Regions from separate parts of the Fontibacillus forbon genome, predicted to be linked through region 3. Evidence: a T-box and tRNA genes for the amino acid it is inferred to sense, from the RefSeq annotation. Region 3 holds a T-box; the other regions hold tRNA genes.
The links. The T-box of region 3 lies ahead of leuS (leucine--tRNA ligase). A T-box ahead of a tRNA ligase gene usually reads a tRNA of that ligase, here a tRNA-Leu.
Positions count from the first base shown of each region.

Region 1: it has a tRNA-Leu gene. The T-box ahead of leuS (leucine--tRNA ligase) is inferred to sense a tRNA for this amino acid. The anticodon was not compared.
Region 2: it has a tRNA-Leu gene. The T-box ahead of leuS (leucine--tRNA ligase) is inferred to sense a tRNA for this amino acid. The anticodon was not compared.
Region 4: it has a tRNA-Leu gene. The T-box ahead of leuS (leucine--tRNA ligase) is inferred to sense a tRNA for this amino acid. The anticodon was not compared.

Region 1 covers NZ_JBKGFV010000001.1:481,804-489,047, reverse strand. Annotated here, with positions in the region: gene ACLB09_RS02105 (hypothetical protein) at 1-856, opposite strand, end outside; gene ACLB09_RS02100 (ABC transporter permease) at 1,053-3,338, opposite strand; gene ACLB09_RS02095 (ABC transporter ATP-binding protein) at 3,338-4,042, opposite strand; gene ACLB09_RS02090 (TetR/AcrR family transcriptional regulator) at 4,081-4,704, opposite strand; tRNA gene ACLB09_RS02085 (tRNA-Leu) at 5,012-5,097, opposite strand; gene ACLB09_RS02080 (hypothetical protein) at 5,229-5,384, shown strand; gene ACLB09_RS02075 (WGxxGxxG family protein) at 5,471-5,725, opposite strand; gene ACLB09_RS02070 (manganese catalase family protein) at 5,909-6,763, shown strand; gene ACLB09_RS02065 (aminotransferase-like domain-containing protein) at 6,841-7,244, opposite strand, start outside.
Region 2 covers NZ_JBKGFV010000002.1:1,082,025-1,089,268, forward strand. Annotated here, with positions in the region: gene ACLB09_RS11945 (alkaline phosphatase) at 1-1,179, opposite strand, end outside; tRNA gene ACLB09_RS11950 (tRNA-Leu) at 1,373-1,455, opposite strand; gene ACLB09_RS11955 (helix-turn-helix domain-containing protein) at 1,519-1,836, opposite strand; gene ACLB09_RS11960 (PAS domain-containing protein) at 2,088-2,723, shown strand; gene ACLB09_RS11965 (AzlC family ABC transporter permease) at 2,720-3,451, opposite strand; gene ACLB09_RS11970 (AzlD domain-containing protein) at 3,469-3,786, opposite strand; gene ACLB09_RS11975 (Cof-type HAD-IIB family hydrolase) at 3,975-4,832, shown strand; gene ACLB09_RS11980 (alpha/beta hydrolase) at 4,881-6,434, opposite strand; gene ACLB09_RS11985 (FecCD family ABC transporter permease) at 6,466-7,244, opposite strand, start outside.
Region 3 covers NZ_JBKGFV010000001.1:269,718-276,961, forward strand. Annotated here, with positions in the region: gene uvrA (excinuclease ABC subunit UvrA) at 1-579, shown strand, start outside; gene ACLB09_RS01145 (ferredoxin) at 761-994, opposite strand; gene ACLB09_RS01150 (DinB family protein) at 1,326-1,775, shown strand; gene ACLB09_RS01155 (helix-turn-helix transcriptional regulator) at 1,921-2,715, shown strand; gene ACLB09_RS01160 (DUF2812 domain-containing protein) at 2,804-3,178, shown strand; tRNA gene ACLB09_RS01165 (tRNA-Pro) at 3,202-3,275, opposite strand; T-box leader at 3,429-3,645, shown strand; gene leuS (leucine--tRNA ligase) at 3,723-6,164, shown strand; gene comER (late competence protein ComER) at 6,161-7,018, opposite strand; gene ACLB09_RS01180 (ComEA family DNA-binding protein) at 7,139-7,244, shown strand, end outside.
Region 4 covers NZ_JBKGFV010000002.1:619,968-627,211, reverse strand. Annotated here, with positions in the region: gene ACLB09_RS09860 (xanthine phosphoribosyltransferase) at 1-78, shown strand, start outside; gene ACLB09_RS09855 (hypothetical protein) at 181-513, shown strand; gene ACLB09_RS09850 (hypothetical protein) at 721-936, shown strand; gene ACLB09_RS09845 (carboxymuconolactone decarboxylase family protein) at 1,010-1,354, shown strand; gene ACLB09_RS09840 (hypothetical protein) at 1,462-1,860, opposite strand; tRNA gene ACLB09_RS09835 (tRNA-Leu) at 2,042-2,129, shown strand; partial or broken gene ACLB09_RS25825 (alpha-amylase family glycosyl hydrolase) at 2,578-3,753, shown strand; gene ACLB09_RS25820 (carbohydrate binding domain-containing protein) at 3,826-5,949, shown strand; gene ACLB09_RS09825 (LacI family DNA-binding transcriptional regulator) at 5,982-7,010, opposite strand; gene ACLB09_RS09820 (ROK family protein) at 7,139-7,244, opposite strand, start outside.

The DNA of each region.
Region 1 (7,244 bases), 210 kb from region 3:
TCTCGACCAGGTCGATATAAGTGTCCATATTTTTCAGCTTCAAGATGACCTGAACCTCTAACGTATGAAAATCAATGATATAACGCGCAACCCGTTTATTTTTGAGATAATACTCAATCGAATCATCCTTATAGTGCGGGGCCAATTTTAATTTATCGGCAAAGTAGCTGTTTAGCGCCAACAGCAGCTCTCCGTTATTCTCATCGAGCAGCGCCGCAATATCCCGCACCTCGCAATGTTCAGGCAACTTGGCCCGTTCGGCTACCCTTTTATAATCAAAGTAGTAAAATTCGTGCGGATCGTCCCCCTGAAACGGTTCTGCCAGAGCATAGGCCTTGATCACGTACATTAGCAGCGGGTTCCCCGGGAAAGCGATAACCATCGATTCGGCATGCTTTGCTATCTTCTCTCCGTCAAACCCGCTGATCGTAAATCCGAAGTCCGTCAGCCTGCTCAAGATGAGGTGAACTTTATTCACCTTTTTCAGAGCTGCTTTGAAATCGGCAACCGCAATTTTCAGCCCGGCGGCATCTTGCTCACCGAACTTACCTATTACTGCGATTACGTCGCCTAACCGTTTCACGGAGCGCCAGGAGGCTTTTGCTAAATTGCCGTCCGCTTTATTTTCATTGACCAGATCAATATCGACTATCATTACCCCGTATCCCTCTGGTCTTAACTCCATATCGCGGTATATGCGTCCCATGATCTCTGTAAATTGCGAGAACGACGTAACGAATTCTTTCTCGCTCATCCCGCCTAGCAATAACGGATTTACTGCAAAATGCTCCGGCACATGCGGTATATGCCGATAATATGTAGTTACCTCACGCTGCACATGATATTTGTGATCCATAACTCATCCTCCTAAAATAAGCCGGATTAGCAAATCAAATACATTTGAGAAACTATTCACATTTCAATAGGACGTACAAGATTATTTTACCACTTAAATAGAACCACGGTATGCCAAAATATACAAATCGCACAGCCGCACTTACGCGCAGCCATGCGACTCTTATCCTGCAAAACAGATGGGTGAAGCATAAGCACTAATCTATCGCTTTTAATGATGTAACCATATCAATTTGCATAACTTTTCTGCTGATTAGTCTGTTTACGGCAAATGAGCACAAAAGTGTGATAGTAACTGCAATAAGATAGCTTGATATTCTCACTGTAGGAAACAACATAATGCTTTCGCTCGTACTCAACTTTTCGAGGGCGTGGATAGCCCCACTACCCAATGGAACGGCCAGCACGATGCCAATCAACGTTAGTATCATATTTTCTCGGGACAACAGGGTCCGAATTTCCCGTTGATTAAAGCCTAGAACCTTTAATGTGGCCAATTCCCGCGCCATTTCCGTAAGGTTAATCAAGCCCAAGCTATAGATCACGGCAATTCCCAAAAAAACGGCTGCAATGGTAAGTCCCGCAGCGGAGGCAAATACGCCTTCGTTTAATTTCAAATTTGCATTTTTCATCTCTTCTTTAGAAACGATTTGAGTAACAGGATATTGCTCTTTAATCATCCCTAAATCTGCCTGATCCCCAATCAAAAGGGAGGTAACAACAAACTGCGCCCCCATCTTCTCCCAAGTGTCTCCGGAAACATAAACATGATTTGCTACGGGGGCCTTAATCGTTTCCGCTACCTTTACATCTCTCCATTCATCGTCAGCTATCTTCAGCTTAACTTTATTTCCCTTTTTCACACCCAAAACATCTGCTGTTCTTTCGGATAAAATAATTCCTTCTGAGGAATTGGTCACGGAGTTGCCGTCTGCATGATTTAAGTTTATGTAATCCCCCGAACCCATCACTGTAACCGGCAAATTTCTTACCGCTCGATCCGATTTTATCTGAACCCTGGATTCCTGTATGTACTGCACCGCGTCCTCTGCCAGACCAGGAACAGGCAAAGAAGCTGCATCCGAAGACTGTATGTCCGCTTTATAGGTATAACGGTATTGCTGTTCAAATTCAACGAGGATAGACTTGTTGCTCGAATCAATATTGGCGAAACCAAACAAAATCAAAAAAGCACAACCAAAGGCACCGATGATTCCCATAAAACCACGTAATTTGTGAGCTTTTAAATTTCTGAGAATCCAGAGATTTTCAAAGGAAAGCCGAGCTTTGGAAGCCTTACCTGCCATCGATTTTTGGCGGCGGGTCTGTATGCTCCCTCTTAATACTGCCGCCGGCGATTCCTTAAGTTTCTTGCCGCAGGCCATTAACACAGCAAGGATGCAGCATCCGCACATGGCGACAATGGCAAACAAAGATTCGAAAGGGAAAGAAACGATCCACTGGGGTAAAATAAAGGACTGGGTTAATGTTCTCATGAAAATCATGGGAATTCCAAAGTATCCCGCCGCCATCCCGATAAGACTCCCTGTAAGTCCTAAAAACAGGCCAAAGCACATATAATGCCATCTAATCTGACGGGCGGAGAATCCCAGGGACATTAAGGTGCCGATCTGTATTCTTTGATTGCTGATAAGTCTGCTCATGGTACTGGCAACCACGAGTACAGCAAGAACAAAAAACAGCAATGGAGTGACATAAGCCAACGTTTTGAATTGGGCAATTTGACTTGCGGCACCAACGATGCTTGTATGGTCGTCATGAGTGATGCTGTTTAAATATTTACTTCCCAAAACCGTTTCGGTCTGAGTAATAATATTTTGTTGATCCGCTCCTGCCTTTACCTTTAATAAAATCTGATTATAACCGGTTACATGGATGGATTGGCGGGCGGCTTGTTCCCCGATAAAGGCATAACCGTAGAGATCGTGCCGGGTCGACAATGTCTCCGAAGAGATATCTATCAATTTTTCCGGGCTCATAACCAAACCTTTTACAGTCATCTTCACGGTACTGTTACCATCGGAAGTAAATTCTATGGTGTCCCCTACCTCAATCGCATTGGCTAAAGCAAACTCCCGATCCAGCCAAATGCCACTCTCGCCGGAGCGAAAAAATTCACCCGTGATGGGAAAAGGCTGAGCAAGCTTATTCTCATTGAGGATGAACAATTCAATGCTTCGATTGCCGGAATGAACCTTCAATACATTTCTTCCCTGTGCCTCTTCAACTCCAGGAAGATGTTTGATGTTGAGTATATCCTTGTCCTCAATATTTTTGGCATTGATCCAGATATCATTTATCCTGGTCTTATCGTAAAAGCTCGTAACGCTCTTCTCCAGACGGTTACCAACCGTGATAGCCCCGACAAATGTAAATACCCCACAAGCTACGATAATAATGATGGTAATAAATTGGGCTTTGGCGCTCCAAATGTCCCGAAACATTTTTTGGGGTAAAATCATCACCAGCACACCTCACTCATGGGAAGCGGCGACTCATTGATTACTACCTCGACTACTTTACCGTCCTTAAGACGAATGACTTTATCGGCTGTATCCGCAATTGCGGCATTGTGAGTCACAATGATGACCGTCTGGCCGTTCTTCTTGCTGACATCCCGGAGCGTTGTCATTACAAGCGCCCCTGTGACACTGTCAAGTGCGCCGGTTGGCTCGTCGCATAACAGAAGCTTTGGATTTTTACAGATGGCTCTGGCAATGGATACCCTCTGCTGCTCACCGCCCGAAAGTTCTGCAGGAAAGTGATGAATCCGGTGGCCAAGGCCCACGGCATTCAGTATTTCCGTACTTTCAAGTGCGTGTTGGCAAAGCTTCTTCGATACATCGACATTTTCTTTGGCTGTCAAATTGGGAATGAGATTGTAAAACTGAAACACAAAACCAATCTCATTACGGCGATAATGGCCGAGTTGATCCAGCGAATAATTGGCAATATTCACCCCATCGATGAAAATATTACCCGAGGTTGCTTGATCCATTCCTCCCAACAAGTTCAAAAGCGTGCTTTTTCCGGATCCGGACGGACCAAGAATAACGACAAATTCTCCTTTTTCAATCACAAAACCCATCTCATGAATTGCGTTTACAGTCATTTCCCCTACCGTGTACTGACGTTTTACTTTTTCTATTTCTATGAATGGTTTCATGTATCCGGTCTCCAGTCTTTGTCATCAATTCCTAAATATCAGTTCCCCTCCCCTAGAAGAAAAAGAAGGCTTCTGGCTAAAGCGTTAGTTAATGATATTTCATCAAGCGATACCCCGGTATCTTCACCCGGCAGCGAGTAACATTTGAAGATGACCAAATCTCTTACTATTCCATCCATAGATGCTACAGCGAATGAAAAAATGCCGGGTAAAGGCATAATGGGATTTAACGTACCGTCCTCAACCTTCCCCGCAAGGTACACCATGGCATGCTGCATCAATTTTTCGAAATCCGTAACCTCGGCAATTTTACCTTTCTTTTGATTGTATAATTCAGGATTTGCAAGAAACTTGGTATTCATTTCGAACGTAAATTTGCCTTCGGTCGGAATAGATTCGATCAAATACTCCCCTAAATAATGAAAGACCTTCAAAATAACTTCCCGTACGCTTTTGTTTTCCGAAAATAAAGGCTCGCAATTGGCCCATAATTGATATTGATCCTGGTTGCGATTAGTTAAGCCTATGAGAATATCATCAATATCTTCAAAATACCTGTAGACACTGCCTACACTGAGCTTGGTCTGACGGATAATATCTCTCATAGTTACTTCATAGGCAGGTTTTGTTTTGCACACCTCCTGTGCCGCATCCAGAATCATATTGCGCATCTTCTCTTCATACCCTTTCGGAACTTTGGGCATATGAACTCCTTTCCCATATATTAAAAATGACGGGGGCGTCACTTTTATAATATATGGACCTGATTTTATTTTGTCAAGACGAATTAACACAAATTGGGACGAGCGAAATGCTTGTCCGTTATTACTATAGGTGCCAAAACAGGTTTAGTAAATAACGGCTTTAAACCAAAAAGAACGTCTCCTCCGCTTCATACGGTGAGACGTTCTTTTTGGGGGTCGGTTTCGATGTTCAAAGAACGTTGAAACGACCGGTTATTTACAATGATGCCGAGGACCGGGATCGAACCGGTACGGTAGTCACCTACCGCAGGATTTTAAGTCCTGTGCGTCTGCCAATTCCGCCACCCCGGCAAGGGTACAAGGAAAAATTCCCGTAGATATGATTATAAACGGATTTCCGATTAGTTTCAACTCTTTTCTCAATCATGGATTTTCACCCTGGAGGGAAGACTAAACGATATTACAGACTGGAGGGAAAAACGATGGAAATATTAACGGATAAATACCAGGTTGCACCGCTGGATGCGGGAGCGGATGCGGTTGCCGTCATCAAAGAAGCGGAAGCGGCGCTTGAAGAGATGACTGGCGGGAAAATTACGCTGATTGCTTACGAAGAGACCAAAGGAGACCGCAGTTAAATAATGACTGGATCAAATCCCGTCATGGTTAGAAGAAACAAAAAGGCTTCCGACGGAAGCCTTTTTGTTCTTTCGCACGTATCGTCCTAGGAACGACGATCGGTTTCTCTTCTGCGCATCCCGGCAAGCCCGAGCAGGCCGATCAGACCGAGCCAGCCCCAATCCATGCCGTTATCGTTATTGTTCGCAGCATTGGCCCGGACATTATTCGTCGAATAATTGCCCCCTGTGGTGTTATTCATATCTGTGCCGTTCGTGTTGTTTCCGTAAGCCGAAGCCGGCAGAACAAGCACCGCGGAAATCAACGCCGTAACGAGCATGGCGGTCAAACTCTTTTTCAAAGAAAAGCACCTCCTGAGTTAGTGACTACATGCAGTAAGTTTCCCGGGAATGCTGTCCTTTATGCAGTGAAGGCTGGAGAGAAAAAAAGCGGAACTTATGCCCGAGAAACAGAATAAGACCTTCAGGGCTTAGGTAAACTATGGCAATCAAGCTGATAAAATTGATCTGCCAGGAGGTTTCTCATGTATTTTTACAAAGAAGATTTGATCAACGTAATTGTCCCGGATAATCCAGATCCTTCAGCAGCCAAGGTTCTCCAGGAGACGCTCGGCGGACGGTTCGGCGAAATGCGGACCATGATGCAGTTTTTCTTCCAAAGCAATAACTTCAGGGGCGGCGCTACGCAGTTTCGCGATTTGATCCGCGGTGTGTTTTTGGAGGAGATCAGCCATGTGGAGCTTGTTCAACATACCATCAACCAGCTTCTGACCGGTTCAGGAGACCCTCTTCCCGGCGATTCCGGAGTGGATGGAGCACCGCTGGACGAAGCGATTAAGCATGCGAATCCGCATCATTTCATCATGGGCGCGCAAAGCTCGCTCCCGGTGGATGCCGCGGGCAACCCTTGGAACGGCAATTATGTTTACAGTCACGGCAATCTGATCAGCGACCTTCTGGACAACCTGGTGCTGGAATCGACGGGTGTTCTTCAAAAATCAAGAATTTACGAAATGAGTTCAAATAAAACGTTCCGCGAAACGCTGGCCTTCCTGATCGTACGCGACAACGCTCATCAGAATGCATTCGCCAAGGCGCTGGAAACGCTGGGCGTGAATTGGGGTAAACTGTTCCCGGTGCCGAACTACGACATCCATAAATATCCGGAATGCCGGAAATACGTCGATATGGGCTTCCACAATGCACAGTTCAACTTTCGGCTGGATCCGACCAGAATCGGCGAGATTTTTAGCGGACAAACGCCCAGTCGTAATGGAGGAACCCTGGAAGTCACGGCACCTCCGGAAGGCTTCCCGCTTCCGTTCATGCCGGAGCTGCCCAACGAGCACAGCCCTGGCTTGCATGACTTGAATAACTAATAAAATACCGCTGCGGAAGCCTATATTCCACAGCGGTATTTTTCTATCCTAAGCTAGTTACTGATGGGTTTGCTCGTTTACGTTCCTCGGGGGCTGCCAGCTCCCTTGAGGGTAGCTGCTGCCGCAATCAAACGCTTGATCCCTTCTTCTATTTGACTCTCTTTGATAAAGGAATAGCTGAGCCTGATCCGGTCATTGAGCTGTCCGAGAGGATCGCAAACGGTGCCGGGTATGAAAGCTACGGAGTGATCCAGGGAACGTTGCAAAAGCTCCTCCGCCGAGATCGCCCCCGGCAATTGAACCCATAAATTCAATCCGCCCATGGGGCTCAGCCATTGCCATCCCGTTTCGGCAAGCTGCGCCTCCATTTTTTCTTTTCGCAACTGGAGGGCGGTTCTGAGTTTAGCGATATGCTCTTGAAGCCGGTCAGAAAAAAAATAATGCTGGAATATTTTCTGGCCCAATAACGGCGATCCATGAT
Region 2 (7,244 bases), on a different contig from region 3:
CAAAATGAGCTGAGCTTCTTCATCACTCAAATCGGTAATCCACGTATTGTCCGACACGATTTTTTTGATATCAGCCACCGTTTTGGCTTCGTTCAGAGAATTGATCAGATACTCCGAGGAATGCTTCTGCTTATCCCACAGATCGATATTGATTTCATAAATGTTATCCCGGGACAGCGACAGACCGCCAGTCTCATGGTCCGCCGTTACTACAACGGAAGTATTCCCGTTCTTTTTGGCAAAATCGATCGCCACCTTGAATGCAGCGTCGAAGTCGAGCGCTTCCTGTACCATGGTCGGAAGATCGTTGGCATGTCCGGCATGGTCGACCCGGCCACCTTCAATCATGATCGCGAACCCGTCCTGATCGGCAGACAAAATCTCCAGCGCCTTTGAAGTCATCTCTGCAAGACTAGGCGTTTCAGCCGTTCTGTCCGGCACATAGTTCACATGAGAGCTGCCGAACAGCCCCAACACTTTGGCGTCTTTCGAATTCAAAGCCTTCAGGCTTTGCGCGTTCTCGACGACTTTATATCCCTTGGCTTCAAAATCGGGGAGCAAGCTCTTGTCGGTCCGTTTGCCCTTCTCCTCTTTCGTCACAAAAAATGATTTCCCGCCGCCGAAAAGCACATCCACGCCGCTGTCCAAATATTGGGAAGCAATCGCGCTTTCGTTGTCGCGGCTCCGGACATGCGAAGCATATACGGCAGGTGTTGCGTGGGTGATACGTGCGGTTGTTACAAGCCCTGTGGATTTCCCGTTGATTTCTGCCGCTTCAATAATGGAAGCGAACGGTTTGGATACATCTTCATTGGATACGCTGATGCCCGCATTATAGGTTTTGTGACCGGTCGCAAAAGCGGTACCCGCCGACGCCGAATCCGTTACGATCCCCGAAACGATCGTGCCGCCGTCTTCGCCACGGTCGGCGTATGTAGTAGCCTGGCCGACATAGTAAGGGTCAAGATTCAGCTTTTGAATCCCCTTTTCATACTGTTGATAATAACGTGCCGCCGAAACCTGGGCCGGCCCCATGCCGTCTCCGATCAGCACGATTAAATTTTTCGATGCTCCATTTCCCGCAGCCGTACCGTTTTCTTTAGCGATGGCTGCCGGTCCCGCGGCTATGACGGATAGCGCCAATCCGCTGGCCGCAAGCCCTCTCCAGAACTTATTCATTCAATTCCCTCCCATTTTTATTAACTAAGTAGAGTTTAATGGGCGATTATTAGCGGAATGTCAGAACTGTGTTCCCGGCAAGTAAAAATTTCCAGCCATCTCGGGATTTGATTAAATCCGGCTCCAGTCTAAAAAAACATGAACAAAAAAAAGCCCCCGGACCATGTCCAGGGACTTTTTCTTGTTCTTGTGATGCGGTCGAGAGGACTCGAACCTCCACGGGCGTACGCCCACTACCCCCTCAAGATAGCGTGTCTGCCATTCCACCACGACCGCTCGGCAGTTTTAGAAACGAACATTTTTTATTATATAGCGATGCTTGCTAAATGTAAAGTGGAATTAATTCCCTTCACTTTCTTTACGCTTTCGGTATCTTGCAAATTCCAGATATTCTTGAATAAAAACCGCCTCACGCGGCGTTAATTGATCCGTCACTTTGTCCCAATCAATGGCGAGGTTAGCACCATAGAAACCGGGACTCTCATTTACTTGAAGCGAATTTCTTTCCTGTCCGGTCAACAGCCAGTCGAGGCTGACATCAAAAAAAGCGGAAATCTCGATCAGCTTATTCGTGCTCGGCGTTGACTTCCCCCGCTTCCAATCCCCCAAATTTCCCGTGCTGATGCCCAGCTTCAGACAAAATTCCTTCTTCGTCATCCCTTTTGTCTTGATCAAAATTTCAATCCTGTCGTAGATAGACAATCTCTTTCGACCTTCCTTCAAAATACGTCAAATTACGCATTTAAGTATTTGTTGTTGTTGAATTACGCATTTGCGTATATAATGAACTAAATACTCCTTTGCGCTTCTATTATCGGCCAATTATAACATATAATTTCCATTAAATAATAGGACGAGCAGCCTATGTTTCTTTCCGTTTACTTTATTATGGACTAGGAGCGTAAACCGTGACCGATACATTTACCATATGGAAGGAAGCCGCACACTTGCTTCCCAAAGGGTTGGCCGTTGTTGATCCCGAAGGAACGATACAATTCGTCAACCGGACCTGGGCCCGGGAGGCCGCCATGCACGGGCTATCGCCGCTCTGGGACCGCCCCGGAATCAATCTGATTCGTCATTTCAAGGATTCCATCTATGATCATAAACCGTTCATCCGCAAACTATGGCGTGATTTGAAATGTATTTTGGACGGTAGCAGCACCTATTACTCGGCCGAGCTTCACTCCCATGATCTTGTCACGCGCTGGTATCTCATGGAAGCGGTTCCTATAAACGCTGAAGAGATCATGCCGGTCGGCGGCATGCTGCTTGTTTCCTCCGACATCACAGTCTATAAGGAACTCGAAGTTCGGTTACAGGCAGCCCTTGCCCAAGTCCGAACGCTGCACGGGCTGCTTCCGATCTGTGCCGTATGCAAGAAAATTAAAGACGAGGAAGAGCAGTGGAGCCCCATCGAAGAATATTTAATAAAACACACCCATGCCGAATTTACCCACGATATCTGTCCCGATTGTATCCGATTGTTGTACCCGAAATACTCCTCCATCCTGGATCGACTGGACAAGCCTTCCGGGGACTAAAGCGAGTCGCCGGCCGGCGTTTGCTGTTCTAAATCGCGGCTTCTCCCCATTCTGGAATGCACCATTTTCCCCGCGGTAGCACCGACTATGCCGCCAAGCACAATGCCGATCCCGCCCCAATGCATCATAGCCGCCAATGTCGCCAATGCCGCGCCGGTACTTGCCGAGACCAGAGACGGGACATTCCATGTGCCGCCAAACAACAAAGCGATAAACAGTGCCGGCAGCGCAAAGCTCAACACTTCCGCGACATCTTGAGTCACCATGCCTCCCAGACCTGAACCGACGAGCGTCCCGGCAATCCATGATCCGTATCCCATAAATGCAAAGGTTAAGTAATAAGAAGGAAACAGCCTATCCCCTTTTGCCGCCCGGCTTGAAATTACCGCGAAACCCTCATCCGTCATCCCGAAAGCGGCCGCCCATTTCAGCGGTTCTTTCCAATCTTTTAAATAAGGTCCGACAGTAGCTCCATAAAGAACATGACGAAGATTCACAAGCAAAATGGTTGAAATAATACTGACTGACGCCGACGTTGAGGCGACCATTCCGAGCAGCATAAACTGCGCCCCGCCGGAGTATATCCAAACCGAACTGAACACGGTATTAAAAGTAGGCCATCCGCCTGCAGCGGCCAGCACGCCAAAGGTCACCGATAATGGAAAATAAGCAATAACAATCGGAAGTCCGTCGCGCAGCGCCATCATCATTCTCTCACGGCGATTCATCTCATTCTCTCCTTTAGTTACAAGATGTGATAAACAACGGCGTATATAATCACACCCGAGGCGACCGTAAGCAGCAAGCGCCGTGACCACCAGGCAATTACCATCGTAGGAATGGCAGCTATCAGCAGTTTATTGTCACTTATCGGCACCCACTGTTCCTTCTGCAGCAACAGCAAAGGACCCAGTAAGGCTCCAAGCACCGCCGGAGATACAAACGACAACCATTCCTTGGTTCTCTCCGACCACTTTATCCTGCTGCCCAAAATCAGCGAACCTGCGCGGAATAAATAAGTACCTAAGCCGATCAGTAAAATGATCCACAGTGTTGAGTTCATCTTTTATTTCTCATCCTATCGCTCTCGTTGTATTAAAACCGAAACTAACTCTATAAAAAAACGCAGCTAAGTCGGCTGCATACCGTTCATTGTAACACATACAATAAGGGTTGACCTGAAATGCATTTCATGTTTTATACTCTTTCCAGTGCACCAAGACCATATTGTCAGACAGGGAGGAACCAATCATGAAATTAATTGCCATAGATTTGGACGGGACATTGTTAACCGCGGAAAGCAAACCAAGCGCGGAAGGTATAGCCGCCATCGGCAAGGTGCTGCAACAACAGAATCACAAAATAGCGATTTGTACAGGCAGAGCGAGCTATGATGTTCGGCATCTGATCGGGAAAGGACTGAAACTGCCCATCATTTCTTTTAACGGAGCGGCTGTTTACGGCGAGGATGAGCAACTCTTGAATGAAACGCCGATTAAACGTGAAATTGCCCGTGAGGCAATCTCATTTTTAGGAGATCAGGACGTCTATTTTGAAATTTTCAGCCCGGACGCCATCTACTCTCCATCCAAGGGAGAGGACAAACTACGTGCGGAAATGGATGTGCTGAAGAGCGCCAACCCGGAGATCGACTACGACCAGTTATGGAAAAGCGCGCTTATCCAGTTCGTGCAATTCGGCATCGTGCCCATCGATCGTCCTATGGAAGTCATCGATCGCGGAGCATCCGTTTATAAGCTGCTTGTTTTTACTTATAACGAGGAAAAGCTGGATCTGATCCGCCGTCATTTCGACAGCCTGCCATCCGTGCATACTACCTCCTCGGCCGACCATACGCTGGAAATCATTTCAACCGAAACGGATAAGGGACATGCCCTGCAATTTTTGGCGGATTACTACGGCATTGCCATGGAAGATACCGTGGTGATCGGGGACAGCTACAACGATATTTCCATGTTCCGGATCGCCGGAACCCGAATTGCGATGGGGAACGCCGTGGATGAGATCAAACAGCTCAGCACTGCCGTGACCCGCGATAACAATGAACACGGAGTCGCTTACGCGCTGAATCGCCTGATCCCGGAATAAGTATAAATAACCGCCAAGACCTATAGTCTTGGCGGTTATTTCATTCCTTCATTTTGTCACGAAACGAAGTAGAGGACTTATCAAGGAGGGGATCACCGAAACATGTCCTTCCCCTTCGATTTTCCTAAACTCGGCAAAAAGGGACGTGTCGGTCTGCCGGAGTTTTCCGATAAATTCCCCGGCATCCGTGATCATGGACTCCTTCTCCTCTGTCCCCACAATGACTAGAAGCTCCGCGATTCTCCCGTTATTTCGGAACTCTTCCATTACCTCATCCCACAATTGAAAGAGCATCTTGTTTTTCCACCAGATAGACGGGCTTGCAGCTATAAACCGTTGAAAGGTGCCTTTGCGGGAAAGCATGGCATATAAGGACAAAAAGCCGCCAAGCGAGTGGCCAAACAGCGCCTGTTTAGAGCGGTTAATAGCAACCCGTTGCTCTACGGCCGGTTTGAGTTGAAGCTCGATAAAGTCGAGAAAATCATCGGCACCGCCCGTGTCCGGCCAAGCCGATCCTCCCGGGCGATCCGGAAGTTCGCTTGTTTCGGCAAACACCGTATAATCACGGAACCGCTCCCCTGTAACGAAGAAATCGGGGGAATCATATCCGATACCGACGATTACCGCGGCGGGAATTCCGTGCGGCCCCCGCGATTGCATTCTCATGGACTCCGCCAGGATCCCAAAGGAAGCATTGGCATCCAGCGAATAAAGCACGGGATAACCCTCCACGGGCGGTGGCCCCTGGGGCACGGACACGTGAATCCGGTATTCGCGGCCCGTGTTTCGCGCAACCATGCGCCAGGATTCCGTTCCCGGCACATGAAATCCGCCCGAGTCGGATTTTACGGGCACCGGGATTTCAGGAACGGGATCGAACAACCGTTGCAGCGCTTCGGGAAACCTTTTGATCATAAACAAATCATCATGGGTCGCATCCGGCTCCAGGACGAACGTCAGCCGATCAGCCGGAAAGCCCTGCTCCTTCATATGCGCATACAGTTCCTCATTATACCGGACCATGCCGCTTTGCGCATTGCTCTTGTATTTACCCTCGCAGCCGCCAACGGACAGATATACCCGAAAGTCTTTCTTCAAGCCTTCCGAATGCTTCATATATTCCATTACGCCTTCATACCACAAGGAAGCCGACAACATTCCGATCCGGCCGAAAACTTCCGGCCTCCAATGGCCGGCGAACCAGGAGATCAGTCCCCCGAGCGATCCGCCGATCATCGCGGTATGTTTTGCTTCTTTTCGCGTTCGGTAATGCTTGTCGATGTAAGGCTTGAGCACATCGGCAATTTCATCCACATATTGCCTTCCATTTCCCCCGAAACCTTTCCCTTCTTTTGCCACGGAATCGGCAGGCCATGGGGTATACTCGTCATTCCGGTGCTCGGTCTGAATTCCCACCAAAATCAGCTCGCTTAATTGCCGTGTCGCAAACAGATGCTCCAGATATCTGATACATCCCGTAAACTGGAATCCTCCGTCTTGAACATAAGCGACGGGATACTGACGATCTCCTTGCTCATATGAGGGCGGCAAATACAGCAGCACTTCTCTTGTGCCGATCAGCAGCTCTTGGAAAAGCTTCATCTTGACCTCCCGTTAAAATCCTGTTGTGTTTTTATTTTCTGCTTCGGATCAGCAAATAGACGAAATAAGGCACGCCCAGGATGGATACCACGATGCCTACCGCCAATTCGGCCGGAGCAAACAAGGTTTTGCCGATAAAATCGCTGATCACCACGATAGCCATTCCGATCACGCCGCTCACCGGAAGGACATGCTTATGCTGCAGGCCGACAAGCTGCCGAGCCAGATGAGGGGCGATCAACCCGACGAACCCGATCGCTCCCGAAACGGACACGCTCGCGCTAACGAGTCCGATGCCCAGCAGCAATAATAGCTTTTTCTCGCGTTCCACGGCTACACCCAGTCCTTTTACGCTATCCTCGTTCATTTGAAACAGGTCCAGTACATGGGAACGAAACCAGATTAACAGCGGGACCACTAGCAACCAGGGCAGTAGAGCAGCAACGAATTTCCAGTTTGCGCCGTGAAGGCTTCCGGAAAGCCATACCGCCGCCATTTCAAAATCCTGCGGATTCATTTTAAGCGAAACATACAGGGTCACCGCTCCAAATCCGGAGCTCATGGCGATACCGACCAGAATCAATCGCTGGGGATCCAGCTTGCCGCCTTGCCTTGCAAACATGAAAATGATCACCGTTGCCGCGACGCCGCCAGCCAGGCCAAAAAGCGGCATCGTCATGACTCCCAGCCAGCCGGTCAATTGCACGGTCCCTTGAAACAGGAACATAAACAGCACGACCGACATGCCGGCTCCCGCATTGATTCCGAGGATTCCCGGATCGGCAAGACCATTTCGAGTTATTCCCTGCA
Region 3 (7,244 bases):
GCGGATATCGAAACCATTTGTCCGGTATGCAAAGGGATGCGCTTTTCCAAAGAAGGCCTCGAAATCAAGGTCCAGGGGAAAAGCATTGCCGACGTGCTTGAAATGACGGTGGAGGAAGCTGCGGAATTTTTTAAGGACAACAAATATTTGCGACATAAACTCAACATTATGAATGAGCTGGGACTCGGGTACATGTGTCTCGGTCAAAGCTCAACGACGCTGTCCGGCGGCGAGGCGCAGCGGGTGAAGCTGGCTTACGAGCTATCCAAAATCAAAAGAGGTGCCCACAACCTGTACATTCTGGATGAACCGACGACGGGACTACATCTCTCGGACATTCAGAAGCTGCTCTTCTCTTTAAACAAGCTGGTGGATCAGGGACATTCCGTCATCGTCATCGAACATCATCTGGATGTGATGAAGTCCGCCGACTATATCATTGATATGGGACCGGAAGGAGGACATCAAGGGGGGACCGTCGTGGCCGAAGGAACCCCGGAACAGATCGCCGGAATTGAGGAATCCCATACGGGACGGTATCTCCGCACTGTGCTTAAACCGCAGGAAATGAGCAAATAGAAGGTGGAAGCATCCATGTATACTAAACCCCGCTTTCGTCAGGCCAACTGCGCTTCCGTGTTCGTACCTCTAATGTTAAAGCCATAAAAATCAACCCACATGATCCCGGGGAAACCGGGACCATGCGGGTTTCGTGTGTTCCGCGGTAAAGCTCGAGAGGTTCCGCGGCGGCAGGCAGGTATTAAGCGAATGGGACTGCGGATAGCTGGATGCAATTCGTCGGACAGCTTTCAATCGCTTCCTGTAGTTCTTCCAGCAGTTCCTTGGCAATAGCCGTAATTCCCCGGTTGGAATCGCCCCCATAGATGACTTCGGCAATTCCGTTATCGTCCAAATCGAAAATTTCCGGTGCTGCGGAGTTGCATGCACCGCAGGCAATACAAGATTCCTGGCTGACACTCGCAAAATTGTTCATAGATTTCCTCTCCCCGGACTTTTTAGAATCCACGACCCCTCCGAAGTAGCGCTATGAAATTTCAATATCTGCAATGGGATAGTACATTCTGATGACATTTTACAATCCGCGAAATCCCTTCATCAAGGGAAAAAACAACAGGTAGCCCCTTATTCGTTCTTTCTTGTGAATTTAGACACAAAGTTTTTGATTTTGGAATTGGACGGTATCCCGCGGACAACTATGGGCCTCTTTTTACGATTGACAATTCGTTAGCCAAGGCTTGATAATCTTGATCATCGGAGTTTTGGCTCAACTGCTTAATCAGAAAAAAGGTAGGATGGAAGGGGAAGTGGTGCATTTGTTGCAAAGGCTGGAAGGGTTCCTGAAAGAAGTCCCAAAGATTATTCATGAGATCGACGAAGAGATTTTTACGAACAAACCTTTACCGGATAAGTGGTCAAAACAGGAAATACTGGGGCACTTGTGCGATTCGGCGGCAATAAATCATCAGCGTTTCGTCAAGATTATTTTGGCGGATCAGCCCGTAACCTTGGAAGGATATAAGCAGAATGAATTGGTGAAAATTCACGATTATCAGAACGGTTATACAAAAGCGGAACTGCTTGAACTTTGGCAACAACTGAACAAACAGATACGGATGACGATTTTACAGGGTCAAGAGACGGCATTAACCCATCCCGTTTATTGGAGCGATGGCAGCCGGGTTACACTGGAATGGTTGTTCGAACATTACCTGGATCATATGGATCATCATCTGAATCAAATCGTCGAGAACTAATCTAAATAAGGCAAGCGGGGTATTCGACGTGCGGAAAATATCACGAAAATCGGCTTCATGGCCTCTTCGCAACCTGTAGTTGACACATTGCCAGCCTTACTTGATAGTCGAAAACAGGTCGTTATTATAAGATGAGCGTGAGGTGATGGCGATGGACTTTGCGGATAAATTGCAAAGCTATAGAAAACAAAAGGGAATGTCCCAGGAAAATTTGGCGGAGCTCATTGGGGTTTCGCGGCAAGCCGTATCCAAGTGGGAATCGGGGCAGTCGTATCCCGAGATGGATAAGATGATCGCAATAAGTGATCTGTTTCACGTAACCGTAGACCATTTGGTCAAGGATACCCCAACCGCTACCGGGGAAGCACGGCACCAAATTCCGGAACCCGTACAGGCAGGTTGGCGTCCTTCTTTTCATTATGAGTACAAAAGCAAGAAGACGCTATTCGGAATCCCGCTCGTTCATATTCATGTCGGACGCGGTATTCATGTCGCCAAAGGAATTATTGCCATCGGCAATATTTCGATCGGGGCTCTCTCGATCGGGATCCTTGCGCTAGGCGGCTTAAGCATCGGTGCGCTTGCTGCGGGCCTTGTCAGTCTGGCGGCGCTGGCCGTCGGCTTGCTGATGGGAATGGGGGGGATCGCGGTCGGTGCCGTTGCCATTGGCGGGCTTGCGCTAGGGATTTTGGCCATCGGCGGGTTATCGATCGGCATGTTCTCCTTAGGCGGCTGCGCTATCGCTTCGCATATTGCCATCGGAGGATATTCGAGCGGGCACATCGCCATTGGGGACGCGGTAAATGGAGCTTATACGCTCGCCACTCAAAACGATGATTTCGGTAGCATCCGGGCCGAGCAGGTGAGACAGCTGATTCAACAAGAGTACCCGAATTTGTGGAAGCCGCTGGCAGAGCGGATTATCGGGATGTTTAATTAGATAAGCAGAACTCGGAAGCCCTCATTCCGAGGGCTTTTTAAATTGAAGAATAAATCGATCACATCACAAATCGAGAGGGTTGTCTATTTTGAAAAAAACCGAATTCAAAATCTTTCTACGCCCGATCAAGGAACAGGAGCGATGGTTAAACCGGATGGCCTCGGAAGGATGGAGGTTGACGGGTGTTCGGCGGTTTTTCTACACTTTCGAGCGATCCGAAGGAACCCGATATGCTTACAGGGTAGAATTTGTAGGAGACAAATCGAAAAAGGAGCTTAAGGCATATAAGGATCTTCAAAAGCAATATGGCAGGAATGTTTTTAGTAAAGGAATTAATATCGGCAAATTTTCTTTTGGGGCCGTCCGCTGGAGACCTTATGCGGGAAAGAGAGGGAGATTCGCTACCTCTCCAGGGATGATTAATTCGGAGCTGCTCATTATTGAGAGCAAAATAGAAGATTAACAACTATTTCGGGCATGAAAAAATCGAGACGACAGGATTTGAACCTGCGACCTCTTGCTCCCGAAGCAAGCGCTCTACCAAGCTGAGCCACGTCTCGACAAAATTGATGTGGAAACATTAATAAATTTTACTCCTTTCATCTATACTGTAAAGAGGGTTGTGAATGGATTTTTCGAACCGGAACGTTCTCTAATCCCCATTGACGGCACGGGTTCAGTTTTATATAATATTTGGTGATTCAATTGGATAGGTTTAAACTTTGAAGAGGATTATTAGTTTGAATTCTGCCATCCAGAGATCCGGTGCTATGGTGCGAGCCGGTTGGAGAATGACAATGAACTCGCCTCGGAGTTACGATGCCAAACATCGTCGTTTTACCCGCGTTAAGGGTGTAAAGTGAGCGAAGGACAAAGCATGTTCGACGCTAACTAGGGTGGTACCACGGGAAATTTCCTCTCGTCCCTAGCGATGATACGCTATGGATCGGGAGGTTTTTATTTTTTTAGCAGAGATTTTGAAGAGATTCTAGGGAGGATTCAATACTATGGCAGACAAAAACGTGCCACAAGACGTTTACCAGGCCCAGAGCATCGAACCGAAATGGCAGGCATACTGGGACCAAAATCAAACCTTTAAAACCCGGGAGGATGACGGAAAGCCGAAGTTTTATGCGCTTGATATGTTCCCTTATCCTTCGGGTGCCGGCCTTCATGTAGGCCATCCGGAAGGCTACACGGCGACCGATATCGTGTCCCGTTTTAAACGGATGCGCGGTTACAACGTGCTTCACCCGATGGGCTGGGACGCATTCGGTCTGCCGGCGGAGCAGCATGCTTTGGATACCGGCGAGCATCCGCGCGATATCACGGTCAAGAACATCAACAATTTCCGGCGTCAAATCAAGTCGCTCGGTTTCTCGTATGACTGGGAACGGGAGATTAGCACGACGGATCCGGATTATTATAAATGGACCCAATGGATTTTTATCCAGCTTTATAAAAAAGGGCTTGCCTACGTTGCCGAAGTTCCCGTGAACTGGTGCCCTGCGCTCGGTACGGTGCTGGCGAACGAGGAAGTCATCGACGGCAAGAGCGAACGCGGCGGCCATCCGGTCATCCGCAAGCCGATGCGCCAATGGGTGCTGAAGATTACGGAGTACGCGGAACGCCTGTTGGAAGACCTCGAGGAACTCGACTGGTCGGAGAGCATCAAGGATATGCAGCGCAATTGGATCGGCAAGTCCGAAGGGGCGGAGGTTGTATTCGCCATCGACGGGCATGAAGAGTCGCTGACCGTATTTACGACCCGTCCGGATACGCTGTTCGGCGCAAGCTATGCGGTGCTTGCTCCCGAGCATGAGCTTGTTGCCGGGATTACGACCGAGGCTCAACGCGACGCCATCAAGGCTTATCAAGACCAAGCGGCACGCAAGAGCGATTTGGAACGGACGGATCTGGCCAAAGAAAAGACCGGCGTGTTCACGGGCGCCTATGCGGTGAATCCGGTAAATGGCGCGAAGCAGCCGATCTGGATCGCGGATTATGTGCTTGCCGGTTACGGTACAGGCGCGATTATGGCCGTACCGGGTCATGACGAGCGTGACTATGAGTTCGCGAAGCAGTTCGATCTTCCGATCATTGAAGTCGTGGAAGGCGGCGATATTGCCAAGGAAGCTTACGCCGGAGACGGGGCTCACGTCAATTCCGATTTCCTTAACGGTCTTCGCAATGAAGAAGCGATCAAGAAAATGATCGCCTGGCTGGAGGAAACCGGTAAAGGTAAAGGCAAAGTGACCTACCGTCTGCGCGACTGGCTGTTCAGCCGCCAGCGTTATTGGGGCGAGCCGATCCCGATTCTGCATCTGGAAGACGGCACGATGAAACCGGTGCCTGAGGACCAGCTTCCGCTTGTCCTGCCGGATGTCGATGCCATCAAGCCGTCCGGTACGGGTGAATCGCCGCTGGCCAATGTGACCGAATGGGTCAACACGACCGATCCGGAAACCGGGCTGCCGGCCCGCCGCGAAACGAACACCATGCCGCAATGGGCGGGAAGCTGCTGGTATTACCTGCGGTATATCGATCCGCATAACGATAAGGAGCTGTGCTCCAAAGAGAAGCAGCAGGAATGGCTGCCGGTCGATCTGTACATCGGCGGTGCCGAGCATGCGGTGCTGCACTTGCTGTACGCCCGTTTCTGGCACAAGGTGCTTTACGACCTCGGCGTAGTATCTACTAAAGAACCGTTCCACAAGCTGGTCAACCAAGGGATGATCCTCGGAACGAATAACGAGAAAATGAGCAAATCGCGCGGCAACGTCATTAATCCGGACGAAATCGTGAACGAATTCGGCGCGGACACCTTGCGCGTGTACGAAATGTTCATGGGACCTTTGGAAGCTACGAAACCTTGGAACGCGAACGGCGTCGAAGGAACGCATCGCTTCTTGTCCCGCGTATGGCGCTTGTTCGTAACCGAAGACGGCAGCCTGAACGCGAAGATCGTGGACGGCGACGGCAGCGACGAATTCAAACGGACCTGGCACAAAACGATCAAGAAAGTGACCGAAGATTTTGAAGGTCTTCGTTTTAACACCGCGATCAGCCAGTTGATGATCTTCATTAATGAAGCGTACAAAGCCGATGCCGTGCCTAAAGCTGCGGCAGAGAACTTCGTGCAATTGCTGTCCCCGCTCGCGCCGCATTTGGCGGAAGAACTGTGGGAACGGCTCGGTCATAAGGAGACTGTTTCCTATGAGCCATGGCCTGCTTACGACGAAGCCTGGACGGTGGACGCCGAAGTCGAAATCGTCGTCCAGGTCAACGGCAAAATCGTCGACCGGACGAAGATTTCCAAGGATCTGGATCAGGCGGCCATGCAGGAACATAGCCTAGGCCTTCCGAACGTGAAACAGGCGGTAGAAGGTAAAACGATCCGTAAAGTGATCGCGGTTCCCGGCAAACTGGTGAATATCGTCGTCGGTTAAGAATGCTCCTCCCGGTCGGAAGTGCCGCCGGATGGAGGGTTGAACAAACCGTCGAGCTTGTCAAGGTCTTCGTCATATTTCCGGTGCGTCGCTTCAATCAGACTTGAGAACACCCGGCTTAGGCCGGAATGTAATACGGCGATGCCTTCGGCGGTAACTCCGCCCGGAACGGCCACGCGCCTTTGCAGCTCTTCAGGGGTAAAGCCGCCTTCGGTCAGCAGCTTGCCGGTGCCGTGCAGCATTTCGGATCCAAGGCGAATAGCCTCGGATCTCCCGATGCCGGTAAGCTGGGAGGCGGCTTCCGCCCACTGCTGCAGGATGAAGGCGATAAAGGCCGGGCCGCAGCTGGCAATGTCGGAGGCGATGCGCGTTTCCGTTTCCCGGATGGAGAGAGGAATGCTGATGGAAGACATGAGCTGCTCCAGCAGGAGCCGGTCTTCCGGCAGGATGCGGCTGCCGTAAATGCACAGCGATGCCCCGGAGAGTGCCGAGTGCGTAATGCTGGGAATGATTTTGGCGATTTTGGACGGAATCCGCTCTTCCAGCATGCGGATTTGCACCGGACTGGTTATGGACACGACGGTTTGCCGCTCGTCTACGATCCCGTCGAGTTCGTCGATGACGGCGGGATAGTCAAGCGGCTTCACGCAAAGAAAAATGATTTGGCTCCCGTTCGCGGCTTCGGCATTGCTGCCGGTAACGCGAAGTCCGGGATGCCGTTTTGCCAGCAGCTCCGCTTTTTGCGAGGAGCGGTTGCTGGCACAGATGTAATGCGGGTGCAGCGCACCGGAACGCAGGAAAGCTTCAATCAGCAAGCTTCCCATCGATCCTGTTCCGATGAAGGCCACTTTCATCCCGGTTCCCCCTTCCGTTGCGTAACCTGATTTCAAACAACCTATTTATATATGTATGCATCTTGAATGGATCTTCATGACCTATCACGAACAGATTCTTTTAAGATTGGGGCGTTCAGGTTGAAGAGGGAATATGTCATTACATCGGTTGTCTCTGCCGTTATTGGGGCCGGGCTTATGCTTTTGGCCCTTGGGGGAAGCCATCCCCGGGGAATCGAAGGCTGGA
Region 4 (7,244 bases), on a different contig from region 3:
CGGGAGCAAGGACTCCGTTTGGAGTCGCTCGTGAAAATTGCCTCGCTGGAGGACGGAAAGATTATTTTCGCCGAATGAAAACGCATCAGAAAATTAATTAGTTCCAATTTTGCAACAGTTCTTTGCAGGCCTCTTTTTTTTCGTTATAATGAGGATTACTAGGGAGAGGAGGCTTACAAAATGGGGAGTGAATCTGTAGTAAACCCGGAATTTTTCATTTCAAAATTGTCCGAAGCCAAGGTTACTTTTGAACGTGCCCTGGACTGCAAACATACGGAGTTTGACGACCTTTATCCCTATATGCTTGAGCATCCCCAGTTCTTCTGGTATAAGCGCTATGTGGCCTGGTCACAGTTGCTGACGATCGCAGGACTGTGCGAGGAGCTCGGTGTTGCCTGGGAAGAGGAGTTCAGTCCTCAGCAGGTTGGTTATTTGCAACAACGGGTCATGTCCGCCAAAGTGCTTGATTTCTGGTTTGAGAAGAACGACAGCAAGGAGCATGCGCAGCGTTAAGGGCAGCCTCAGGCAGGTCGGTTATTGCTTTGTTGCAAGACAAGAGGTTTTGTCGGAAAGTTAAAGAAAATCAAAGGACTCCGTCAGTTTGCTGCGGGGTCTTTTTTTGGATTAAGATATAGGCAGAGTGCTATGGTGATGGTGACAAGTGTACCGGAAGCCAAACGGCTTACAAGCGAAAGAATAGATGAAAGGCGGTGAATTACGATGATTTCCGATGAGCGGTTGAATGAATTCCGGCTGTCCGGTGAGAAGGTTCGTGTCGTGCGGGATTCTATTCCCGAGAATGATGTGAGGGGCATCGTCGTCGCGTGGGATGATAACCATGTGCTGATCCGCAAACCGAACCGGAATGTAGTTAAGCTGGATCGAGGTTATAGTTACAGTCCTTCCCGGGAGCCAAGGGTTTTGCCGGAGGAATAGCATATTTTTGGCCCAGCGGGACAACGTAGTAAGGTAGGAAGCCAATCCCTTGCAGAAAGGAAGCCAATACCTTATGTCACTCGTTAGCGACAAAATCAATGCTTATAAAGATCAGATCAGCCATTACGGAGAAGCGGTTCCAGGTGCAACGGAGGCTTATCATGCCTTTACCGGAGAGAGCTTTGGCGATGGAGTGCTTGATGCGAAAACCAAGCAACTCATTGCACTAGGTATAGCGTTGTCCACAAACAATGAAGTGTGCACGTATTATCACGCCTCAGAAGCCAGATCCAAAGGTGCGTCCGAAGCGGAGCTTCTGGAGACGGTAGCCGTCGCCTCGGCTGCATTGGCCGGGAATGCTCTGTCTCAGGGCGTAATCCGGGTTCAGGAAGCCTTGGGCGAACCTCCGGTTCACTAGCGCAGGGCAACGATTCGTTCACCCAGGGATGCGTGACCAGAATTCTACAATAGCAGGTACAAGGTGCCCCTGCCGATAAAGATCGGGCTGCAGGGGTATTCTTGTAGTCAGTGAGATTTGCCGATCAAATCGGAAGGGGATGTCTCGCTGCTTCCCAAATAGGCGCGTATGCGTGAAGACATTTCCCTCCGGAGTACCGGCCACAATATTTTCATGTGGCCACGGTAGCCTCTGCAGACGTACTCGGCTTCAACGCCGTCATCGTTTTGGCGGAGTCCGATGAATTTGATTCCGCGTTGTTGGAACTCCGCCATAATCTCTTCCTGGACCAAGGAAGCGCGTTGTTCGGCGATATGGATCATCTCCGTGTAAAGTTCGGGACTCTTTAACACGCCGCTTTCCTTTAAAATCCGGGCATCACGTTGCAAAATGCGAAGGATGAATCGGAGCAGAATTACGCTTCTGATCAGCGCGAATTCGCCTTCCGCCATGCCGGGTACCGTCATAAGAACACCACCTTTTTATATATATCATATCCCTTTTAAAGCGAACTTATGTTCTTATTTTAACCTGAATTTCGTTGGAATAAAAGTACTTGTCTTAAAATTTTTGTTGACTCGTAGTTACCTGCGTGGTATTATAAATCTTGTCGCTGCGGAAGTTACTTTCTTGCAAGTCAGACATCAAGCGGTCGTGGCGGAATTGGCAGACGCGCACGGTTCAGGTCCGTGTGGGCTAACCCCCCGTGGAGGTTCGAGTCCTCTCGACCGCACCATACATAACATGCAAACTCCAGAGAAATCTGGAGTTTTTTTATTTTTTCTTCAGAACGAGTGGTGGGAAAAGGGGACTGAATTACTTATAAGGATCGGAAGTATTGAGGTTAATCTCAAAGCTTTTTTTGATGCTCAAGCGGTATAGTTCACATTCAAGGGAAAAAGCTGCCGACGAACTTTGACAAATCCGATGGCGTCGGAACGTTCGACGACAAGAAAAGAGAAGAAGTCAGGAAATAGTTTTTAATAATCCATATATTGACAATATTACAAAACCATGATATTTTCTTGGTGGAAAACCGGTTTCCCCAAATGATTAGATTATGGTTTCAGGAAGGAGCTGAACGCAGGCGCAATTGCAGTGACAAGTTGGCAGACGGGAGAAAAGGGAAGAAAGACGGATTACTATTTGTAAGCGCTTTATAAACCAAAGGAGGGATTAAATTGATGATCAAAAAGCGTCGCTTAACTCAAATCCTTATGGTCGCCATCATGTTCCTGTCAATGGTCGGAAACACATTCTTTGTTTCGCCGCAGCAGGCGCATGCGGCAAGCATTGGCACTGTGGATGAGAACGACACCATCTACCAAATCATGGTGGACAGGTTCCATGATGGGGATACGTCGAACAATGCCACCGGATCCGCCATTCGGTACGCGGAGAACAGCGAGGAAGATTTCCGGTACATGAAGGGCGGTGACTGGCAGGGAGTTATTGATAAGCTCCCGTATATCCACAACATGGGCTACACGGCAATCTGGATTTCTCCCGTCGCAGAGCCTCAGATGACGAACCGGGATAACAACGGAACCGGCCGCAACACTGCTTATCACGGGTACAACGTGAAGGATCCGAACGCTGCGAATCCGTACTTCGGCACGAAGGAAAAGCTGAAGGAGCTCGTGGACAGCGCCCACGCGCTCGGGATCAAGGTCATCATTGACGTCGTACCGAACCATGTCGGCGACTACATGCTCGGAACCCAAGCCTACTACGACATTCCGAGCCTGCAACCGGCGGCTCCTTTCAATAATCCTTCCTGGTATCATCACAATGGGGATATCAACTGGTCGCTCGTTGACGGCAATTACACGCAATGGGCCCAGGATTACATTGAGAATCACGACTTGGCGGGACTCGACGATATCGACTTCGACGTGCCCGCCGCCAAATCCGCAATCTTTAATTCGATCAAGGGTTGGTTCGATTACACGGGAGCAGACGGCGCCCGCGTGGATGCGGCGAAGCTGATCAAGCCGACGGACATCGGCGAACTGCAGAACCTGCTCGGGGTGAACACGTTCGGAGAGAATTTCGACGGGAACGCGGAATTCGTATCGCGCTGGGTCGGCCAGAACAAAGAATGGGGGATGCTCGACTTCCCGCTGTTCTTCTCGGTTCTGAACAGCTTCGCTTACGGCCAGTCTTTCGATTCCAATATTAAGAGCACACTGGCTCAGGACTCATTATATAATGGCAACGCCAATCATATGGTGACGTTCATCGATAACCACGACCGCAACCGGTTCTTGACCGAAGCGGGAGGAAGCGTCGAGAAGTTGCAGAACGCCTTGACCTTTATCTTTACGGTGCGCGGCGTGCCTGTCGTCTTCCAGGGCACCGAGCAGAACAAGGGTAACGGCAACGGATCCATTATTACCGGAGGCATAGCGGATACCTGGAACCGCTGGTCGATGGTGAAGCGCGACGGTAACGGCAATGTTGTGCAAAACTATTTCAACGAGAATACGAGCACTTATCAATATGTGGCGAAGCTGAACCAGATTCGTAAGAATTACGAGGCGTTGCGCAAAGGTACCCAGCGTGAGATGTGGTCGGCTCAAAACCTGTATGCATTCTCCCGCCGTATGGATAATGGTGCCAACTTGGGCCAAGAGGTCATTTCCGTCTTCAGTAATGCTTCCAGCGGTACGCAGACGGTCACCATCCCGCTTCGCACCGAAAGCACACTTGCGGTCGGAACCGTATTGGAGAACCAACTGAATACTTCGGACAAGATAACCGTGGCCTCCGGGGGCGTAACCGGCAAACAGATCACAGTCAGCGTAGGAGCCAACTCGGCGAAAATCTATGCAAAGCCGCAGACGGACACGACGGCGCCATCAGTGCCGAGTAACGTCTCGGCGACTGTTCAAAGTTCCACTAGCGTGAAGATAACCTGGACGGCTTCAAGCGACAATGTCGCGGTTACCGGCTACGAAGTGTACCGGGACGGCGTCAAGGTCGGCACGGCAACCGGAACTTCGTACACCGATAGCGGCCTTTCGGCAAATACGACTTATTCCTACACGGTGAGGGCTTACGATGCGGCGGGCAACAAGTCCGCGGCGAGCTCGCCACCGGCAACGGCAACAACGGGGGTTCCGGATACGGAAGCGCCGAGCGTGCCGCAGAACGTTAGCGTTACGTCATCTTCGTCATCTTCGGCAAGCGTTTCGTGGAGCGCGTCTACGGACAACGTCGCTGTCACGGGCTATGAAGTGTACAGGGACGGGGTCAAGGTTGGCACCACGGCTACTACTTCATACACGGATACGGGCCTCGCGGCAAGTACGTCCTACTCCTATACCGTGAAGGCTTATGACGCAGCCGGCAACCTGTCGGCATTCAGTGCCGCAGCTCTCGTTACGACGGCAGCCGGTAATAATGTGACCATCTATTACAAGCAAGGCTTCACGACGCCGTATATTCACTATCGTCCGGCTGGAGGAACATGGACGACGGCTCCGGGCGTTCCAATCCCGGCCTCGGAATACGCCGGCTATAACAAGATCACGATTAATATCGGCACGGCGACGCAGTTGGAAGCTTGCTTCAACAACGGTAGCGGAACGTGGGACAGCAACAATTCGCAAAACTATCTCTTCGGCGTCGGGACTTGGACATATACCCCGACCGGCAAGATCACGGCGGGAGCTCCAATCGTCGACGGGAACGCTCCGAGCGTGCCGCAAAACGTTAGCGCGACGGCATCCGGGACTTCGGCAACCGTAACGTGGACGGCGTCAACGGACGACGTGGCGGTGACCGGATATGAAGTGTACCGCAACGGCACGAAGGTCGGAACTACGGCTACAACAAGCTACAGTGATACGGGCCTGGCTGCGAACACGACTTTCAATTACACGGTGAAGGCCTACGATGCGGCGGGCAATGTATCGGCTGAGAGCGCGGCTGCTACCGTCACGACTCAAGCGGGGAATACGGCGACGATCTATTACAAGAACGATTCGTTCTCTTCCAAATACATTCATTACAAGCTGGACGGATCTACGACCTGGACGACGGTACCTGGCGTACAAATGAGTTCTTCGTCGTTCGCCGGCTACAGCGTCGCCACGATCGAGCTTGGCTCAGCTACGGGATTGACGGCAGCGTTCAATAACGGAGCCGGCTCGTGGGACAACAATGGAGGGAATAATTATCACTTTGGCACCGGACCGTCGAGCCTGGTGAACGGCAATTTGAACCCGGGCGAACCGCAAGCGGACAGTGTGACGTTCCGGGTATCGGTACCGACGAACACGCCGGCTGACAGTCCGGTGTATATCTCCGGCAGCTTTAACAGCTGGAATGCGGCCGATCCTGCATATCAGTTGACGAAGGAGAGCGACGGGACTTATAGCATTACGTTGAATTGGCCGACGGGGACGGCGGTTCAATACAAGTTTACAAGGGGCTCTTGGACGAGCGTAGAAGTTGGAGCCAATGGGGCTGACGTTGGCAATCGTACGCTGAGCCCGTCCGGCGGAGCGCAGACCATCCCGGTTACCGTCGCTCGTTGGAAGGATTTATAGTATACAAGGAAAGAAAGAGCCGGACAGGAGTCTCACTCCAGTCCGGCTCTGTTTTTGAGGGTTGATTCCCGTACATTAAGTTTTGGTTGAAGAAGTAAGGAAGGATAAGGAAGATCGGGTTGGTTCATCGTTTCGATCAGCATTCTGCCTGCCGTAGCGCCTAACTGGAATGTATCGATGAAAAGGCTTGTAAGCGGCGGATTCGTATGCGGCGAGAACGGGTAATCGTCAAACGTCGCGATACCGATTTCACCGGGGATGGAAATGCCCGCTTGTTGAGTTGCCTTAAGCGCTCCAAAGGCGGAATAATTGTTCATACATACGAGCGAGTCCGGCGGATGATCGCTTTTTAGCAATTCGAGCACGGATTGATAGCCGTGATTTTCATCGGCTATGCCGTGAATAGTCCGGTCCTCTCGAAACGGTATTCCCGCTTCCGACAGGGCTTGCCTGTATCCTTGGTGGCGTTTCGTGAAGAGTCTCTCCAGCGGTTCCCCGCCGATGAAGGCGATATCGCAGTAGCCTTGATCGAGTAAATGGCCGGTAAGCATCCGGCCTCCTTCGGCATTATCGTAGTCGGCCCAAGGTACCGGTCGGGAATGAAATTCGCCGATCGTCACGAACGGGAAGGCGAGTCCGTTCAGCGTCTCGACCATCTCATCGCTCATTATAGCGTTGTTCGCAATCAGCCCGTCGATACGGGCGCTTCGGACGAGCCGGTTTATAACATTGCGCTCCGGATCGTCCTGTTGCACATTGGCAATCGTCAATTCGTATTTCAACGGACCGATGACGCTCTCGATTCCGGATATGATATTCAAGAAGAACGGGTTCATGTACTCGCTCTCTTTGGACATGTCAATGAGCATCCCGATATTATGACTACTCCGTTTTGCCAGACGGGTCGCGATGCTGCTGGGTGTGTAGTTCATCTGCTCCATGATCTCCCGTACTCGGGTTTTGGTCTCCTTGGAGATCTTAGGAGAATCGTTAAGTACTTTCGATACGGTGGATTTTGCTACGTTTGCCGCTTTGGCAATATCTTGGATCGTAACTTTCATGAGCATTCCTCCCGGCATAAAGTTGGGGAAACCGGTTTCACAAGACCATAAACTAAACCCGTTTAACCACAATATACCATATCCTGCGGGGAACGACCATGAACATTCGCAGGAATGGAACGATTATTTCAGTATCCTTCCCATTCCTGGAGCATCATAATGGCCGCTCCGGTGGCAACGGCCTCATCGGTGAGCACTCCCTGCGTAAATACCGGGCTGTATTCCGGGTAGTGG